2 regions of the Streptomyces sp. NPDC051364 genome follow, and region 1 is predicted to be linked to the other one. Evidence: riboswitches for the same ligand, from Rfam matches in the RefSeq annotation. Region 1 holds a riboswitch; the other holds the start of a gene.

Evidence for each region. A riboswitch is a leader RNA that binds a small molecule or an ion and turns the genes downstream of it on or off. The one in region 1 is predicted to bind ZMP and ZTP.
Region 2: linked by a shared signal. The riboswitch ahead of AB0M76_RS05035 (bifunctional 5,10-methylenetetrahydrofolate dehydrogenase/5,10-methenyltetrahydrofolate cyclohydrolase) and the one ahead of glyA (serine hydroxymethyltransferase) in region 1 are both predicted to bind ZMP and ZTP.

Annotation. Positions count from the first base shown of each region.
Region 1 covers NZ_JBFBAH010000006.1:146,305-155,645, reverse strand. The annotation lists gene AB0M76_RS15370 (hypothetical protein) at 1-445, shown strand, start outside; gene AB0M76_RS15365 (carboxymuconolactone decarboxylase family protein) at 483-986, opposite strand; gene AB0M76_RS15360 (PLP-dependent aminotransferase family protein) at 1,033-2,427, shown strand; gene AB0M76_RS15355 (hypothetical protein) at 2,544-3,380, opposite strand; gene AB0M76_RS15350 (hypothetical protein) at 3,478-3,822, shown strand; gene AB0M76_RS15345 (glutathionylspermidine synthase family protein) at 3,828-5,021, shown strand; gene rocD (ornithine--oxo-acid transaminase) at 5,083-6,291, opposite strand; ZMP/ZTP riboswitch at 6,438-6,528, shown strand; gene glyA (serine hydroxymethyltransferase) at 6,564-7,832, shown strand; gene trpS (tryptophan--tRNA ligase) at 7,985-8,998, shown strand; gene AB0M76_RS15325 (2'-5' RNA ligase family protein) at 9,131-9,341, shown strand, end outside.
Region 2 covers NZ_JBFBAH010000002.1:247,099-256,439, forward strand. The annotation lists gene AB0M76_RS05010 (amino acid permease) at 1-123, shown strand, start outside; gene AB0M76_RS05015 (SRPBCC family protein) at 188-628, shown strand; partial or broken gene AB0M76_RS05020 (hypothetical protein) at 661-1,234, shown strand; gene AB0M76_RS05025 (RNA polymerase sigma factor) at 1,280-2,869, opposite strand; gene AB0M76_RS05030 (methyltransferase domain-containing protein) at 3,096-3,857, opposite strand; ZMP/ZTP riboswitch at 3,915-4,015, shown strand; gene AB0M76_RS05035 (bifunctional 5,10-methylenetetrahydrofolate dehydrogenase/5,10-methenyltetrahydrofolate cyclohydrolase) at 4,082-4,927, shown strand; gene AB0M76_RS05040 (NADH:flavin oxidoreductase/NADH oxidase family protein) at 5,278-6,567, shown strand; gene AB0M76_RS05045 (MAB_1171c family putative transporter) at 6,590-7,816, opposite strand; gene AB0M76_RS05050 (pyridine nucleotide-disulfide oxidoreductase) at 7,813-9,291, opposite strand.

The DNA.
Region 1 (9,341 bases):
GCCCGACGGGTACAAGGTGCTGCGCAGTGCCGGGTCGGGCTTCCAGGTCGCGGTCCCGGACGACTGGCAGCTCAGCACCTCCGAGAGCGGCACCGCAGCCGGCACGGTGTTCCGCCCCGAGACGGGCCGGGACAGCCTGCTCCAGGTCCTCCGGATCACCAGCGGCCCCGACAACCCGTGCGAGGTCCTGGTCGAGGGCACCAAGGAGCTGAGTTCCCGGGACGGCTTCCGGCGGATCTCGCTCGAATCGAGGGACACCACGGGCTGCGAGATCGTCTACGAACTCCCCGACGGGAGCCTGAACGAGACCGTGCACGCCGTCGGGCGGCTGACCGTCGCGTCCGACGGCAGCCGCTGGGTGCTCATGGGGTTCGGCCCGGTCGCCGAGGCCAAGGCCGTCCGCACGCGCGTGGCGGCGGCCCTGGGCTCGTTCCGGCCGGACTGACAGCGGTCGTCAGTCCGGCCGCCGGACCGGCTGCCCGCTACTTGAACATGCCCGGCGTGTAGTGGCCCGGGACCATGCGGGTGGTCACCGCGAAGCGGTTCCAGACGTTGATCGTCGCGATCACGGCGATCAGCTGGGCGAGCTCCTTCTCCTCGAAGTGCTTCGCGGCCCTCTCGTACACCTCGTCGGGAACGAACCCGTCGGTCAGGACGGTCACGGCCTCGGTCAGCTCGAGCGCCGCGGCCTCCTTCTCGGTGTAGAAGTGGCGCGACTCCTCCCAGGCGGCGAGCTGGACGATCCGCTCGACGCTCTCGCCCGCGGCGAGCGCGTCCTTCGAGTGCATGTCCAGGCAGAACGCGCAGTGGTTGAGCTGCGAGGCGCGGATCTTGACCAGCTCGACCAGGACCGGGTCCAGGCCCTTCTTCGAGGCGATCTCCAGGCCCACGATGGCCTTGTAGACCTCGGGTGCGTGCTGGGCCCAGCCCATGCGGGGGGTGTGCTCGGGTGCGTGTGCGGCGGTGTGTTCGTGCGTGGTGGTCATGTCTCCACCCTAGGCAGCAGGCGGCCCGCCGATATGGTCCATATCCATGACGGAATCATGGGCCACTTTCGGTGCCGACCTGCATCTGGACCTCTCCGCCGGGCGAGGTCTGCGGGCCGGTCTCGCCGACGCGCTGCGCGAGGCCGCGCGCAGCGGGCGGCTGGCGCCCGGGACCCGGCTGCCGTCCTCACGGTCGTTCGCCGCCGACCTCGGGATCGCGCGCAACACGGTCGCGGAGGCGTACGCCGAGCTCGTCGCCGAGGGCTGGCTGACGGCCCGGCAGGGCTCGGGCACCCGGGTCGCCGAACGGGCCCGGCCGCGGCGGCCCGCGGGCGCCGCCCGGGTCCGGCATCCCGAGCGGCGGCGGCCCTCGTACAACCTGCAGCCGGGCACCCCGGACCTGGGCGGCTTCCCGCGCGCCGCCTGGCTGACGGCCGCCCGGCGGGCGCTGACGGACGCGCCGAACGATGCCTTCGGGTACGGGATCGACGCGCGGGGCCGGGTGGAGCTGCGGGAGGCGCTCGCCGGGTACCTGGCGCGGGCGCGCGGGGTGTACGCGGACCCGGAGCGGATCGTGCTGTGCGCGGGGTTCGTGCATGCCCTGACGCTGCTGGCGGGGGTGCTGCGGGCGCGGCGGGTACGGGAGGTGGCGGTGGAGGGGTACAGCCTCGACCTGCACCGGGACCTGCTGACGGGAGCGGGGCTGCGGACCCGGCCGCTGACGGTGGACGCCTCGGGGGCGCGGACGCCGGACCTGTCCGCCGAGTCGGGGGCGGTGCTGCTGACCCCCGCCCATCAGTTCCCCACCGGGGCGGCACTGACCCCGGCCCGGCGGGCGGCGGCGGTCGACTGGGCCCGGACCACGGGCGGGCTGATCCTGGAGGACGACTACGACGGGGAGTTCCGCTACGACCGCCAGTCGGTGGGGGCGTTGCAGGGACTGGACCCGGACCGGGTGGTGTACCTCGGCACGGCGAGCAAGTCGCTCGCGCCGGGGCTGCGGATGGGGTGGATGGTGGTGCCGCCGGGGCTGCTGGACGAGGTCGTCGCGGCGAAGGGGCGGACCGACTGGACGTCGAGTGCGCTGGACCAGCTGACGCTCGCGGAGTTCATCCGGTCCGGGGCGTACGACCGGCACGTGCGCGGGATGCGGCTGCGGTACCGGAGGCGCCGGGACGAGCTGGTCGCGGCCGTCTCCGGCCGGGTGGCGGTGTCGGGCATCGCGGCGGGCCTGCACGCGGTGCTGGACCTCCCGGCGGGGACGCAGGCCTCGGTGCTCCGGGCCGCGGCCTGGCAGGACCTGGCCCTGGAGACCCTGTCCCGCTACACCCACCCGGAGGCGGGGTTTCCGCCCCGCGAGGCGCTGGTGGTGGGCTACGGGACCCCATCGACGAGCGCATGGTCCCCGACGCTGGCGGCCCTGCTTTCCGCTCTGCCGTGACGCGTGCGGGTGCGGGTGCGGGGGCCGGTGCGGGTGCCGGTCCCGGTGCGGCGCCGTTGCAGGGGCTCCGCCCCCGAGCCTCCGCCCCCGAGCCTCCGCCCCCGAGCCCCCGCGCCTCAGACGCCGGCGGGGCCGGGTTCCGTCGGGGGTTCGCCGAAGCGGGTCAGGAGGAGGGCTCCGGCGACCGATACCGCGAAGCCGAGGACGGCCAGCCAGGTCAGGCCCTCGCGGGTGCGGTCGCCGAGCCAGACCACCCCGACCACCGCCGGGCCGATCGTTTCGCCGATCACCATGCCCGCCGTGGCCGTCGTCACCGAGCCCCGCTGCAGCGCCGAGGTGAGCAGCAGGAACGCCGCGCCCCCGCCCAGCAGCAGTGCGTACAGCGCCGGGTTCGTGAGCGACGCGAACGAGATGTCGTCGATGAGGCGGACCGCCACCTCCACCACCCCGAAGCCCGTCCCCGCCGCCAGGCCGAGGACCAGCGCCCGGGAGCGGTCCGGGAGTCCGCCGGCCGCGGCCCCCACCAGCAGCACCAGCCCCGCCACCACCAGCAGCCCCAGCTGCAGCGCGAACGACCCCGTCCCCGAGCCCTCCTCGCCCGACGCCAGCCCCAGCATCGCCAGCCCCGCGCACACCACGCCCACCGCGCCCCACTCGGCCCCGCGCAGCCGTACGTGCAGCAGCCACGCCGAGACCACCGCCGTCACCGCGAGGCTCGCCGCCAGCGCCGCCCCCACCGTGTAGATCGGGATGTTCTTCAGCGCCACGATCTGGAGGACGAACCCGGCCGCGTCCAGCCCCAGGCCCAGCACGTACCGCCACTGCCGTGCCGCCCGCAGCAGCAGTGCCGTGTCCACCCCCGACCCGGTTCCCGGCTCCACCGCCCGCGCGGCCATCGCCTGAAGGACCGACGCCGTGCCGAAGCAGACCGCCGCACCGAGCGCGCAAACCATCCCAAGAAGCACGAATTGACTCTAGGTCATGGAGGTGATGAGAGGGTTTCGACGGCCGGATTCCATCGCTTCGCCGCCCCGTTCTAGTCTGTCCGCCATGGATGGCATGGACGACAGCAGCAGCAGCAGTAGTAGTAGAAGCAGCACCACCCGACGCCGTATGCGCTCCGGCAGCGTCGCCCTCGGCGGCATGGGCCTGCTCGCCGCCGCCCTCGTGGCCTGCGGCAGCAGCAGCGAGCCCGACAAGCGCTGCGTGGACCGCGCCACCATGGAGAAGCTGAACAGCAAGGAGTGCAAGAGCGGCAGCGGAAGCAGCAGCAGCCGCGGCGTGTACTACTACGGCGGCAGCGTCTCCAACAACCGGGTCAGCGGCGGCAGCTTCGACAAGTCCGCCGTCACCCGCGGCGGCATCGGCGGCCACTCCAGCTCCAGCGGCGGCTGAACCGCGTGCGCCGTCACACCATCGAGCCGCGCCCCGACTGGCAGAAGACCGTCGAGGAGCAGGGGCTCGTCTACCCGCTCACCCGCTACCCCGACGACTCCCTGCGCCCCTACTGGGACGAGAGCGCGTACTACTCCTTCTCGCTCCCCGAGGTCGAGGCGCTGGAGAACGTCGTCGAGGAGCTGCACGCCATGTGCCTGGCCGCGGCCGCGCACATCGTGGAGCACGACCGCTTCGCGGACCTCGGCATCACCGACCCGCACCTCGCGGAGCGCATCGCCGAGTCCTGGCGCCGACGCGCCGAACAGCCGTCCCTGTACGGCCGGTTCGACCTGCGCTACGAGGGCGACGGCAGCCCGGCCAAGATGCTGGAGTACAACGCCGACACCCCCACCTCCCTCGTGGAGGCGGCCAGTCCGCAGTGGTTCTGGATGGAGGAGCGCTTCCCCGGCGCCGACCAGTGGAACTCCCTCCACGAGCGGCTCGTCGAGGCCTGGCGCCGGCAGGCGGAGCTGCTGCCGCCCGGCCCGCTGCACTTCGCGCACTCCGAGACCGACGAGCTCGGCGAGGACCTGATGACGGTCGCCTACCTCCAGGAGACCGCCGAGCAGGCGGGCCTGGAGACCGAGGCGCTGGCCGTCGAGCAGATCGGCTGGGACAGCCTGTCCGGCCGGTTCGTGGACCAGAAGCTCGGCTTCATCCGCAGCTGCTTCAAGCTCTACCCGTGGGAATGGCTGGCCACCGACGCGTTCGGCCCGCAGGTCCTCGGTACGTACGACCACGGCGGCGGAACCGGGACCACCACCTGGATCGAGCCACTGTGGAAGATGCTGCTGTCCAACAAGGCACTGCTGGCGATCCTGTGGGAGCTCTTCCCGGAGCACCCGAACCTGCTGCCGGCCTACCTCGACGGCCCGCGCGAGCTCGCGGAGACCACCGGGTACGCCGCGAAGCCCCTGCTGGGCCGCGAGGGCGCAGGGGTCACCCTGCACCCGGCCGGCGGCGGCGAGCCGTTCGTACCGGACGAGGGCGAGGCGTACGTCTTCCAGGGCCTGGCCCCGCTGCCCGACTTCGACGGCAACCGCGTGGTGCTCGGCGCGTGGGTCGTGGAGGAGGAGGCGGCGGGCCTCGGCATCCGCGAGTCGGCGGGCCCGGTCACGGACGAATACGCCCGCTTCCTGCCGCACGTCATCCTGTAGCCGCAAGCGCGGCCGGGGACCTGCCCGGTTCCCGGCCGCGCCCGCGGTGGCGGATCCGGGGTCAGCCGGCTGCGAGCACGGACCGCAGCTGGTCCAGGCCCCAGTCCAGGTCCTCCTTGCTGATCACCAGCGGCGGCGCGATCCGGATCGTCGACCCGTGCGTGTCCTTGACCAGCACGCCCAGCTCCATCAGCCTCTCGGAGATCTCCCGGCCCGTGCCGTGCCCCGGGGCGATGTCGACGCCGGCCCAGAGCCCGCGCCCGCGTACGGCGGTCACCGCACCCCCGCCGACCAGCAGGTTCAGCTCCCGGTGCAGGTGGTCGCCGAGCTCGGTGGCGCGCTGCTGGTACTCGCCGGTGCGCAGCATCGCGATCACCTCCAGGGCGACCGCGCAGGCCAGCGGGTTGCCGCCGAAGGTGGAGCCGTGCTCGCCGGGCCGGAACACCCCGAGCACGTCCCGGTCGGCGACGACGGCCGACACCGGGACCACGCCGCCGCCCAGCGCCTTGCCGAGGATGTACACGTCCGGCACGACCTCCTCGTGCTCGCACGCGAACGTCTTCCCGGTCCGGCCCAGCCCCGACTGGATCTCGTCCGCCATGAACAGCACGTTCCGCTCGCGCGTGAGCTCCCGTACGCCCCGCAGGTACCCGGCGGGCGGCACCAGCACCCCCGCCTCGCCCTGGATCGGCTCCAGCAGCACGGCCACGGTGTTCGCCGTGACGGCCGCGGCGAGCGCGGTGAGGTCCCCGTACGGGACGATCTCGAACCCCGGCGTGTAGGGCCCGTAGTGGTCGCGGGCCTCGTGGTCCGTCGAGAAGCTCACGATCGTCGTCGTCCGGCCGTGGAAGTTGCCTGACGCGACCACGATCTTGGCCTGCCCGTCCGGGACGCCCTTGACCTCGTAACCCCACTTGCGCGCGGTCTTCACCGCCGTCTCCACGGCCTCCGCACCCGTGTTCATCGGCAGCACCATCTCCTTGCCGCACAGCGCGGCGAGCTCGGTGCAGAAGTCGGCGAACCGGTCGTGGTGGAAGGCCCGCGACGTGAGGGTGACCCGCTCCAGCTGCGCCTTGGCGGCGTCGAGCAGACGCCGGTTGCCGTGGCCGAAGTTGAGCGCCGAGTAGCCCGCGAGCATGTCCAGGTAGCGGCGGCCCTCCACGTCGGTCATCCACGCGCCTTCCGCGGACGCCACGACGACGGGCAGCGGGTGGTAGTTGTGCGCGCTGTGGGCCTCGGCGGAACGCATGGCTTCAGCAGTTGTCGACACGGGGTCTCCGATCGTCGGTCAGGCGGGCCGGGTGACAGGGGTGACGAGGGTGGTGCCACCGGCGTCACATCACCTTGTATACGGCTATACGTCGCTCGTATACCGGACGGGGAAACCTTTCCTGTGGACCGCCCGCTAAGGTGGGCGGCACGCACGGCGACTGGCGTACGGAGAACCAACTCCGGGGGAGTCGTGCGCGCACGACCGCATTCAGGGCCGCTCGCCTGGGCCTCGCGGGGACGAGAACTGACATCGACCCCGGAGGAGCCGCCATGAGCGCGAGCCGCCACCCCGCCCTTCTTGCCACCGACCCCGAGCTGGCGTCCTACGTCACCGCCGAGGAATCCCTGCAGGCGGAGACCCTGCGCCTGATACCCAGTGAGAACTACGTGTCCGCCGCCGTGCTCGAGGCCTCCGGCACGGTGCTGCAGAACAAGTACAGCGAGGGCTACCCGGGCCGCCGCTACTACGAGGGCCAGCAGAACATCGACCGCGTCGAGGCGCTGGCCGTCGAGCGGGCGAAGGGCCTGTTCGGGGTGGACCACGCCAACGTCCAGCCGTACTCCGGCTCGCCGGCGAACCTCGCGGTGTACCTGGCCTTCGCGAAGCCCGGCGACACGGTGATGGGCATGGCCCTGCCGATGGGCGGGCACCTGACGCACGGCTGGGGCGTCTCGGCGACGGGGTCCTGGTTCCGGGGCGTGCAGTACGGGGTGTCCGCCGAGACGGGCCTGATCGACTACGACGCGGTGCGCGACCTCGCGCTCGCGGAGCGCCCGAAGATCATCTTCTGTGGCGGTACGGCGCTCCCGCGCACGATCGACTTCGAGGCGTTCGCCTCGATCGCGCAGGAGGCGGGCTCGATCCTGGTCGCGGACGTGGCGCACATCGCGGGCCTGATCGCGGGCGGGGCGCACCCGTCGCCCGTCGGGCACGTGGACGTGGTCTCCACGACTACCCACAAGACGCTGCGCGGCCCGCGGGGCGCCATGCTGATGTGCCGGGAGGAGCACGCGAAGGCCATCGACAAGGCGGTGTTCCCGGGCCTCCAGGGCGGTCCGCACAACCAGACGACGGCGGGCATCGCGGTGGCGCTGCACGAGGCGGCGCAGCCGTCGTTCGTGACGTACGCGCATGCGGTGGTGGCGAACGCGAAGGCGCTGGCGGCGGCCCTGCTCTCCCGGGGCTTCGACCTGGTCTCGGGCGGTACGGACAACCACCTGATCCTGATGGACCTGACCTCGCGGGGGGTCCCGGGCAAGGTGGCGGCCAAGGCGCTGGACCGCGCGGGGATCGTGGTGAACTACAACACGGTCCCGTTCGACCCGCGCAAGCCGTTCGACCCGTCGGGCATCCGCATCGGCACGCCGTCGCTGACGTCGCGGGGCCTGGGCGTGGAGCACATGCCGGTGGTGGCGGACTGGATCTCCCGAGCCGTGGACGCCGCCGCCAAGTCGGACGAGTCGGCCCTTGCGGCAATCCGCACGGAGGTGGCGGATCTCCTGTCGGCCTTCCCGGCCCCGGGCCTCCCCCTGTCCTGACCCGGGACGTCCTCGAACGCCGGACGGGCTGAAGATGCCGCTGTGCGGCAAATCCAGCCCCGCCGGCGTTTGAGGCGCGGGGTCCGGGGCGGAGCCGCGGGAATCGGTCGGGTGCGGCCCGGCAGGGCTTCGGTACCTGAGAGAATGGAGCCATGGCTTCTGATCGTCCTCGCGCGCTCTCCGGTATCCAGCCCACCTCCGGTTCGTTCCACCTCGGGAACTACCTCGGAGCCATCCGCCAGTACGTCGCCCTGCAGGAGACGCACGACGCCTTCTACATGGTGGTCGACCTGCACGCGATCACCATGCCGCAGGATCCGAAGGATCTCCGCGCGAACACCCGGCTCTCCGCCGCGCAGCTGCTCGCCGCCGGTCTCGACCCCGAGCGCTGCACCCTCTTCATCCAGAGCCACGTCCCCGAGCACGCGCAGCTCGGCTGGGTGATGAACTGCATCACCGGCTTCGGCGAGGCCAGCCGGATGACCCAGTTCAAGGACAAGTCCGCCAAGGGCGGCGTCAACAACGCCACCGTCGGCCTGTTCACGTACCCGATCCTCCAGGTCGCCGACATCCTGCTCTACCAGGCGAACGCCGTCCCCGTCGGCGAGGACCAGCGCCAGCACATCGAGCTGACCCGCGACCTGGCCGAGCGTTTCAACCAGCGCTACGGCCAGACCTTCACCCTCCCCGCCGCGCACATCGTCAAGGAGGTCGCGAAGATCTACGACCTCCAGGACCCGACGATCAAGATGTCGAAGTCCGCGTCGTCCCCCAAGGGCCTGATCAACCTCCTCGACGAGCCCAAGGTCACGGAGAAGAAGATCAAGAGCGCGGTCACCGACACCGAGGCCGAGGTCCGCTTCGACGCCGAGCACAAGCCCGGCGTCAGCAACCTGCTCACGATCTACTCCACCCTCACGGGGGAGCCGATCCCCGCCCTCGAGGCCAAGTACGAGGGCAAGGGCTACGGCGCGCTGAAGACGGACCTGGCCGGTGTGATGGTCGATTTCGTCACACCGTTCAAGCAGCGCACCCAGGAATACCTGGACGACCCGGAGACGCTGGACTCCATCCTCGCCAAGGGCGCGGAGAAGGCCCGCGCGGTCGCCGCCGAGACCCTGGCGCAGGCCTACGACCGCCTCGGCCTGGTCCCCGCCAAGCACTGAACCGGGGCTGACAAATCGGTCAGGGAAAGAGGCCCTGGCAATCCGGGGGGTGCTGGCCCCACACTGGGTCGACAGGACCCGTACACAACCTGTACGCACCGGACGACGGACCGGACGACGGAGGAGACATACGTGGGGACCGTAACGCTCGGCGTTTCGATCGCGGTCCCGGAGCCGTACGGCAGCCAGCTCCAGGAGCTGCGCGCCGGCTTCGGGGACGCTGCCGCGCACGGCATCCCCACGCATGTCACCCTCCTCCCGCCCACCGAGGTGGAGGCGGACCGGCTGCCGGAGATCAGGGCCCACCTGACCGAGGTCGCGGCCGCCTTCGGCCCCTTCGCGA
Region 2 (9,341 bases), on a different contig from region 1:
CTGGTCGCCGGCTCCGGCTACGCGGCCGTCTACCAGGGCGTCCTGTTCCTCTTCGCGGGCGTCCTCGTCTACGCCGCGATGTCCGCCCGAAAGCACCGAGCCGGGCACCGAGCCACCGCCTGACCTGCGCGGTAGTTTGGAATGAGAGGAAACGAGAGGACAAGCAGGGGGCAGTGAAGGGGTCGCCATGTCCGCGATCAGAGAAAGCATCGACATCTCCCGCAGTCCCGAAGACGTCTTCGACTACGTGACGGACCCCACGCACCTGCCGGAGTGGCAGGACAGCGCCGTCTCCGCCCACCCGCTCGACGGCGCACCCCTCCACGTCGGTTCGAAGGTCAAGGTCACCCGGCGCATGGGCAAGCGGGAGTTCCCGATGACCATGGAGGTCAAGGAGCTCGACCCGCCGCGCAGCTGGCGCCTGCACGGGCTCGACGGACCCGTACGCGGGGATGTGCGCGGGACCATCGAACCCCTCGACGGCGGAAAGCGCTCGCGCGTGACCCTCGACCTCGACTTCGAGGCCCACGGAATCGGCAGGGTCATCGCACCGCTCGTGGTCAAGCCGTACGCCCGCAAGGAGATGCCGCGCAACGAGGAGAAGCTGAAGCACCTGCTGGAGCACTGAGGCACCCGGCAACCGCCCTGCGGCGGAAAACCTCCGTCGAGGAGGTCTACGACCGCATCGCCGCCGACCTGCGCCGGCAGCGCCGGCTGTAGACCCCTGCGCGGCAAGGGCCTCGGGGACCTCCTGGGCGAGCCGCTGCCCCACGCGGGCAGCCTCCCGTACACAGACCTGGACGATTTCTACCGGCGCGGCCTCGTCCAGGGCTTCGACCTGCACGCCTGCGGGGAGCGCGGACTGCTGCCCGCCGGACTGGTCCAGGAGATCCGGGCGCCGGCCCACCCGCCCGTGCCCTGGGACGCGCAGCTCGCCCGCTGGTGGTACGCGGAAGCCCGCGACGTACCGGCGGCACGCGTCGTGTTCTGCGACGCGGCGCCGTACGAAGCGGGCTATCTGCCCCCCACCGAAATCGCGGGGCGAGTAAAGGAGCGCGGGCGGGGCGGGACCGTGCTCCAACCCGCGATCGACCTGCTCCGGCGTGCGGAGGACTTCCCTCCGCAGGCCCCGGTGCTGGTGATCACGGACGGGTGGTGCGACACCCTGCGGATCCGGCGCGAGCACGCCTGTCCGGTTCCGCAGGGTGCTTCCCTGCCGTTCACGCCCCGGGGCCGGTCTTCCGACTGGCCTGAGGGCGCGGGCCGGCTTAGTCCGGGCTTAGTCCAGGTAGTCGCGCAGCACCTGCGAACGCGACGGGTGGCGCAGCTTCGACATGGTCTTGGACTCGATCTGGCGGATGCGCTCACGGGTGACCCCGTACACGCGGCCGATCTCGTCCAGGGTCTTGGGCTGGCCGTCGTTCAGGCCGTAACGCATCGAGACGACGCCCGCCTCACGCTCGGAGAGCGTGCCCAGGATCGACTGCAGCTGCTCCTGGAGGAAGGTGAAGCTCACCGCGTCGGCCGGGACGACCGCCTCGGAGTCCTCGATCAGGTCACCGAACTCGCTGTCGCCCTCCTCACCCAGGGGGGTGTGCAGGGAGATCGGCTCGCGGCCGTACTTCTGGACCTCGATGACCTTCTCGGGGGTCATGTCGAGTTCCTTGCCCAGCTCCTCCGGAGTGGGCTCCCGGCCGAGGTCCTGGAGCATCTGGCGCTGGACGCGCGCCAGCTTGTTGATGATCTCGACCATGTGGACGGGGATGCGGATGGTGCGCGACTGGTCGGCCATGGCACGCGTGATCGCCTGCCGGATCCACCAGGTCGCGTACGTGGAGAACTTGAAGCCCTTGGTGTAGTCGAACTTCTCCACGGCGCGGATCAGGCCGACGTTGCCCTCCTGGATCAGGTCCAGGAAGAGCATGCCGCGGCCGGTGTAGCGCTTGGCCAGCGAGACCACGAGACGGAGGTTGGCCTCCAGCAGGTGGTTCTTGGCGCGGCGGCCGTCCTCGACCAGGATCTCCAGCTCGCGCTTGAAGGCGGGCTTGTGGTCCTCCTCCTCTTCGAGCTTGTACTCGGAGAAGAGGCCCGCCTCGATGCGCTTGGCGAGCTCGACCTCCTGCTCGGCGTTGAGGAGCGGCACCTTGCCGATGAGCTTGAGGTAGTCCTTGACGGGGTCGGCGGTGGCGCCGGCCACCATGACCGTCTGCGCCGGGGCGTCGTCCTCGTCGTCGTCGGACAGGACGAAGCCCTGGGTGCCGCCGGGCTTGGGGGCCTCCTCCTCGGCGTCGTCGGCGAGGTCCTCGGCGGCCCAGTCCTCACCCTCGGCGGCCGGGGTCTCGCCCTCGTCGGCATCCTTGGCGCCGGTCTTCTTGGCCGCGGCGGTCTTCTTCACCGCGGTCTTCTTCGCGGCGGTCTTCTTGACCGTCCGCTTCTTCGGCTCGGCGACGGCGTCGGCCGCCACCTCGTCCTCGGTGGCCGCGGCCGGCGAAGCGGATATCGCCGACGCGGTGGCGGTGGCCGGGCTGGTGGCCGAGGCCTTGCGCGCACCGATGGGGCGCGGCGCGGCGGCCGCCTTCTTGGTCACGGTGCGGGCAGGCGCGGCGGCCGCCTTGCGGGGCTTCTTCGCGGCAGCCTTCGTGGCGGGGGCGGCGCTGACGTGCAGCGCGACACCCTCCTCGTCCAGGACCTGGTTCAGGCTGCGCAGGACCCGCTTCCACTGGTCCACCGGGATGCGGCCGGCCTCGAAGGCCTGGCGCACGTCGTCACCGTTGATGTGACCCTGCTCGCGGCCGCGCTCTACGAGCGCGACGAGGGCCTCCGATTCGGCGATCTCCGGAGGGAACGTACGGGACGGGCTGAGCGACACAAGGAGCCTCTCGTTGCGAACAGATAAGGAGTGGGCGGGACATCATCGCGCGAACTCGGGAAACAGACCCGAGGGGGGTCTGTATTCCGGGGCCGCGCGAGGACACCTGTCGGTTCATCGCATGCCCGAGTCGATTCGTTACGCGCTGAATTGAGTGACCTGCGCCACGCTGTGGGCGCGCAACCGATCGGCCGTGGATCCGTCCGCGTCTCCGCGGCCTTTCCCGTCAGCCCGTTTTGCGGGCTTCGATGAGGAAACGGGCGGTATGCGCCACGAACGGACCGTCGCGTTCGATCTGTTCGTGGAGCTCGCGCAGCCGGTCCCGGTACTGCCCGACCGTGAAGCCGGGCACCATCCAGATCACCTTCCGGAGAAAGTAGATCACGGCTCCGATGTCGTGGAACTCCGTACGCAGTCTTTCGGAGCGCAGAGCGACGACCTCGAGGCCGGCCCGGGTGGCGTCTGCGCCGGCGTCGTCGGGGTGCCGGGCGCGCCGGACCTCCTCCGGCTGCGCGCCGAGGAAGTACTCGACGAGCTCGAAGACGCTCGCCGGTCCGACCTGCTGCGAGAGGTAGGTGCCGCCCGGCGTCAGCACCCGCGCGATCTCCTCCCACCAGATGGTCACCGGGTGCCGGCTGGTCACCAGCTCGAAGGCGTCGTCGCCGAAGGGCAGCGGCGGCTCGTCGGAGTCCGCGACCACCACCGCGCCCAGCGGGTGCAGCAGCCGCGTCGCCTTCTCGATGTTGGGCGGCCAGGACTCGGTGGCCGCCGTCAGTGGCGGCAGCGGACCGGACCCGGCCAGGACCTCGCCGCCGCCGGTCTGGATGTCCAGCGCGGACCGGACCCGGGCCAGGCGCTCGGCCATCAGCCGCTGGTAGCCCCAGGAGGGGCGCTGCTCGGTGGCCCGGCCGTCGAGCCAGGAGAAGTCCCAGCCGTCCACGGAGACGGACTCGGCCTCGGCGACAAGATGGTCGAAAGTGCGCGTCATGCACTGATCGTCCCAGGTTGGACGCCCGGCATCCACCGGATTGGTCGACTACAGTGGTCGGCGGGCCGTGACTGGCGTTCGGGTGGATCACCACCGGGGAGCGGCCCGGCGTACCGCGCACTCCGGTACGTCGACTGCCGCGCGCCTGGGCGAACCGCGATCCGCAGCGACGTTCAGGAGACCCCGTGACGACTGCCCAGACTGCCACCGCCCGTGCCCGGCTGATGGACGGCACCGCCCTCGCCCGCCGCATCTCGGAGCAGACCGCCGTCCTCGCGGCGAAGATCACCGAGCGCACCGGTACCGCTCCCTGCCTCGCGACCGTGCTGGTCGGCGAGGACCCGGCGTCCGTCACGTACGTACGGATGAAGCAGAACCGTTGCGCCAAGGCCGGGATCACCTCCCGCCACGTGGAGCTGCCGGCCGAGACCACCACCGAGGAGCTCGTCGCCGCCCTCACGGCCCTCTCCGAGGACCCGGAGATCAGCGGCATCCTGCTGCAGCACCCCGTCCCGCACCACATCGACGAGCGCGCCGCCTTCGAGGCCATCGCCCCCGGCAAGGACGTCGACGGCGTCACCATGCACTCCTTCGCCGCCATGGGCTTCGGGCTGCCGGGCTTCGTCTCCTGCACCCCCGGCGGGATCATGCGGCTCCTCGCCGAATACGACGTGGACCTGACCGGCAAGCACGCCGTCGTCGTCGGCCGCAGCGCGATCCTGGGCAAGCCGGCCGGCATGCTCCTGCTGGAGCAGAACGCCACCGTCACCTACTGCCACTCCCGCACCGTGGACCTGCCCTCGATCGTGCGCCAGGCCGACGTGCTGGTCGCCGCCGTCGGCAAGGCCGAGTTCATCCGCGGCGAGGACATCAAGCCGGGCGCCGTGGTCCTGGACGCCGGCTACAACGAGGGCAACGTCGGCGACGTCCACTTCGAGTCGGCCGCCGCCCGTGCCTCGCTGATCACCCCGGTCCCCGGCGGCGTCGGCCCGATGACCATCGCCGTCCTGCTGGAGCAGACCGTGCAGGCGGCCGCCGCCCAGGCGGGGCTCGCGCTCGCCGAGCTCTGATCCGCCCCGCACGCGCACGGTGAACGGTGAACGCCCCGGGCCCTTCGGCCCGGGGCGTTCCGCATCCCCGGGTGTCCGATTTCCTACACCCGCCACCGGCGGCGCGACCGGTGCGCCGCCGCCCCGCCGGGCGCGGTGCAGGGCGGGGTGCAGGGCCGGAGGCCCGACGTCCTGAGGCAGCCGACTCGGTCGTCGCGGCGGTGCGGTGGCGGCGTTCCCCGGCCGTTCTCACCAAGCGCCTCAAGGGACCCACGGATGCGGAGCACCCGGCCGAGGAGCCGGCGAACCGGTTCACGCAGCAGCCTGACGGAGGCCGGGGAGGGGGCGGTATGTTTTGCGCGGGGCGCGCGATGACACGTGCAACACGTTTCCTGGGGGAACTGCTGATGGACCTGTTCACGCCACTGGAGCTGCCCAACGGGACGGCCCTGCCGAACCGCTTGGCGAAGGCCGCCATGGAGGAGAGCCTCGCCGGGTCCGGCCAGCTGCCGGACGAGCGCATCGAACGGCTCTACCGCCGCTGGGCCCAGGGCGGCGCCGGGCTGCTGATCACCGGGAACGTCATGGTCGACCGCCGGGCGCTGACCGCGCCGGGGACGATCGTCCTCGACGCCAGCTCCCCGCTCGGCCCCTTCCGCCGCTGGGCCGAAGCCGCGTCCTGCGGCGGCGGCCGGGTCTGGATGCAGATCAACCACCCCGGCCGGCAGGTCGGCTCGGAGATGCCCGGCACGGCCTGGGCGCCCTCCGACATAGGGGTGAGCCTCGGCAGGCACACCAAGCGCTTCGCCCGCCCCACCGCGATGAGCGAGGCCGACATCGAGGCCACCGTCGCCCGGTTCGCGGTCACGGCCCGGCGGGCCGAGGAGGCCGGCTTCGACGGGGTGCAGATCCACGCCGCCCACGGCTACCTCCTCAGCCAGTTCCTCTCCCCGCTCGTCAACCGGCGCACCGACCGCTGGGGCGGCAGTCTGGAGAACCGGGTCCGGCTGCTCACCGAGGTCGTCGGCGCCGTCCGCGCGCAGGTGGGCCCCGGCTTCGCGGTCGGGGTCAAGCTCAACACCGCCGACTTCCAGCGCGGCGGCTTCGACACCGAGGAGGCGGCGCAGGTCCTCGCGGTCCTCGGCGGCCTCGGCGTCGACCTGGTCGAACTGTCCGGCGGGAGCGTCGAGAGCCCCGCGACCCTGGGCCGCACCGCCGATCTGCGGACGCTGGAACGCGAGGCGTACTTCCTCTCCTTCGCCGAGCAGTTCCTGGGCTCGGCCACGATGCCGCTGATGCTGACCGGGGGGATAGGCCGCCAGGCGACCGCGCAGAAGGTCCTGGAGCGCGGTGTGTCCGTGGTGGGGCTCGCCTCGGCCCTGGCGTTCCGCCCCGACCTGCCGGCCCGCTGGCGCGCCGGGGAGGACGTACGCGTGACGGTGGAGCGGCTGCACTGGAAGGACCGGGACCTGGCCGGCGCCGGGCTGCTGGCCTTCGTACGCTTCCAGCTGCACCGGCTGGCCCGCGGCCTGGAACCGCGCCCGGAGGCCTCCCCGCGGGCGACGTTCGCCCTCGACCAGCTCCAGCACTGGCGCAGGGTGCGGGCGTACGGAGCCTGGCTCGCCCGCAACCCCGAGCCCGAGGACGCCCTCGCCGGCTGACGCCGACCTCCGCGCGGGCCGCTCACAGGGTTGCCGGGTCCCGCCGTACGGCCGCCACGATGGGGGAGGCGCGGAACTCCCGGGCCAGTGCCGCGAGCGGCCGGGAGTCCAGCCGGTGCGGCTCGGGCAGCCCCTGATCGGCCTCGGCCGGGTGCTCCCCGGCGCCGTCCGCGTCCGCCGGGACGAGAGCCTCGGCGGCTTCGGCGGCCTCGGCTGCCTCCCGGCGCCGGCAGGCCGCGGCGAGCATGGCCGCATCGGCCACGACCGAAGCCTGCGACTCGCACATGCCCTGGCCGAGCGCGGCCTCGTACGCGGCGCCCCGTACGGCCGGGTCGAACCAGCGGCCCAGCGCCAGGATCCCGTCGTCGATCACCGACTCGCGGTGGATCAGCCGGATCCCGATCGGCGACCACCAGGTCAGCGGCACGGTCGTCACACTCGACGCGGCGAACCCGCGCAGCGCCTTCCACAGCGGGTGCAGCCGCCGGTACCGGCTGAAGTCCCGCCAGGCCGCCGAGCCGCCGACCAGCGGCACGATGAACCCCGACCCCACCATCAGGGCCGCCGCGGAGGCGAACGGCGGGGCCACGTACGTCGACAGACCGTCCCAGTCGCGGCCCGCCCAGCGGGCGCCCACCGCCGCCCACTTCGTGACGAGGTAGCCCAGGTCCAGCAACCCGCCGAGCACGATCAGGGCCAGTCCGGTGCGCAGCGGACGCAGCGAGGGGCGCACGCGCAGCAGCCACTTCCAGCACAGCACGGTGAGCGTCGAACTGCCCACGGTGTGCGCGAGCAGGTAGCAGACGATCATCTCGCGCAGCCACGGTGTGTTGGCGTAGTACGTGTCCAGGTCGCGCAGCCGCTCCACCGGCGCGTCGCCGATCGCGAAGAGGACGACGATGAGCAGCGTGACGGCGCCGAACGCGGCCACCGTCAGCCGGGTCGCCCGCCGGACGACCGCAGGCGGGCCGCCGCCCCACTGCAGGACCAGCACGATGCACGACCCCGAGAACGCGGTCAGCACGCTGTACACCAGCGGGGCGGAGAAGTTGACGATGCCGGTGAGCCGGTTGACCGCGGAGATCGTCGGCGGAGCCGCCAGGAACATGACCATGCAGCCGACGACGAGCAGGGTGCACACGGCCCGCATGAGCGGCTGGTCCCAGCCCCGGCGCAGGGTCGGCGCCTTGATCAGCAGTGCCAGGATCATCACCGATCCCGGTACGTACAGGATGAGACCGTCGGTCATCGCGCCTGGCCGACGGGACCGACGGGACCGACCGGGCCCACGGGGTCGGCCGGGCCCGCCGGGTCGACCGGGCCGGACCCCTGGTCGAGCTCCGCGACGGCCCGCTCGGCCGCGGTCAGCGGCGGCGCCTTCAGCGCGCCCCGGTCCGAGGCGCGCAGCACGTGCCAGACCACCGAGGGGCGCAGCCAGGACGTGGGCGGGCTGCTCATGGTGATGACCTGGAGGAATGCGGCGGTCAGCGCCTCCCGCGTGGTGGCCCCGGTCATCAGCCGGCTGACGTACGCGTTGAGCATCCCGGCGCCGGCCCGCGGCTTCATGCCGGTGGCCCCGGGATACAGGATGTCCTGCGAGGTGGCGAGCTCCCAGGCGGTGGCCACCTGCGGGACGAGCGCGCGCTGCGCCTCACGGCCGAAGCCGGGATGGGCGAGGCCCTTGGCCCGCAGCAGGGCGCGTACGGCCAGCAGGCCCTGGGCGGCGACCGTCATGCCCTGTCCGTACAGCGGGTTGAAGGTGGCGACGGAGTCGCCGACGGCGAAGAAGCCGTCGGGCAGGTCCGCCTTCTCGAAGTAGACCCTGCGGTTGGCTGTGCCCTGGGTGACGGCGACGTCCGTGAGGGGCTTCCTGCCCTCGAGGAGCTCGCCGACGACGGGATCGCGGATGCCCTTGGCGAACGGGATGAACTGCTCGGGGTCGCCGGTGGGCTGGCCGCCTCGGGTGCCGGACAGGGTGGCCTGCCACTGGCCGTTCTCGATGGGCACGATCGTCGCCGTCTGCCCGGGTACGTGCACCCGCGGATCGGACTGCACGTTGACGATCGGGAAGCCCATCTCGTGGGCTCCCGCGGGGGCTTCGAAGATCCGGGTCGCGTACACCAGGCCGGAGTCGACCTGGGCCTGTCTGATCCCGCCGACCCCGAGTTCACGCAGCCAGGCCCGGGCCCGGGAGCCGCGCCCGCTCGCGTCCACCACGAGGTCGGCGGTCAGCAGCCGGCCCGCCTCGCCGGGGGTGTCGACGCGGACGCCGGTGACGCGGGCCGCCGTACCCTCCAGGGCCTGTACGCGGCTCTGCTGGAGCGTGGTGACGCCGCGCAGGCCGGTCACCCGGGCGCGGACCACCGAGTCGAGGAGGTCGCGGCTGCACGAGATGTTGAACTGCTTCTCCCCGCAGCGCGGGATCCAGCCCTGGGCGGTCTTGGTGACCAGGTCGGTGGGCAGGCTGCGGCGGATCGCGCCCGCCGCCGTCCAGTCGTCGGTGATGCCCGGGAGTATCTTCTCGATGGCGCGGGCCCCGCCCGACCACATGACGTGGACGTGCCGGGCCTGCGGCAGTCCGCGCCGCGGCGCCGGGCTGTCGGGCAGCGTGTCGGCGTCGATGATCGTGACCGTGGCGTGCTCGGCGAGCACGGCCGCAGCGAGCAGGCCGGCCATGCTGCCGCCGATGACGACGGCGTGGCGGGGCGGGGAAGACTGGGTCATCGAGGTGCTCTCTGTCCAGGGCCGTGCGAGGGCAGCGGCACGTGAGGTGC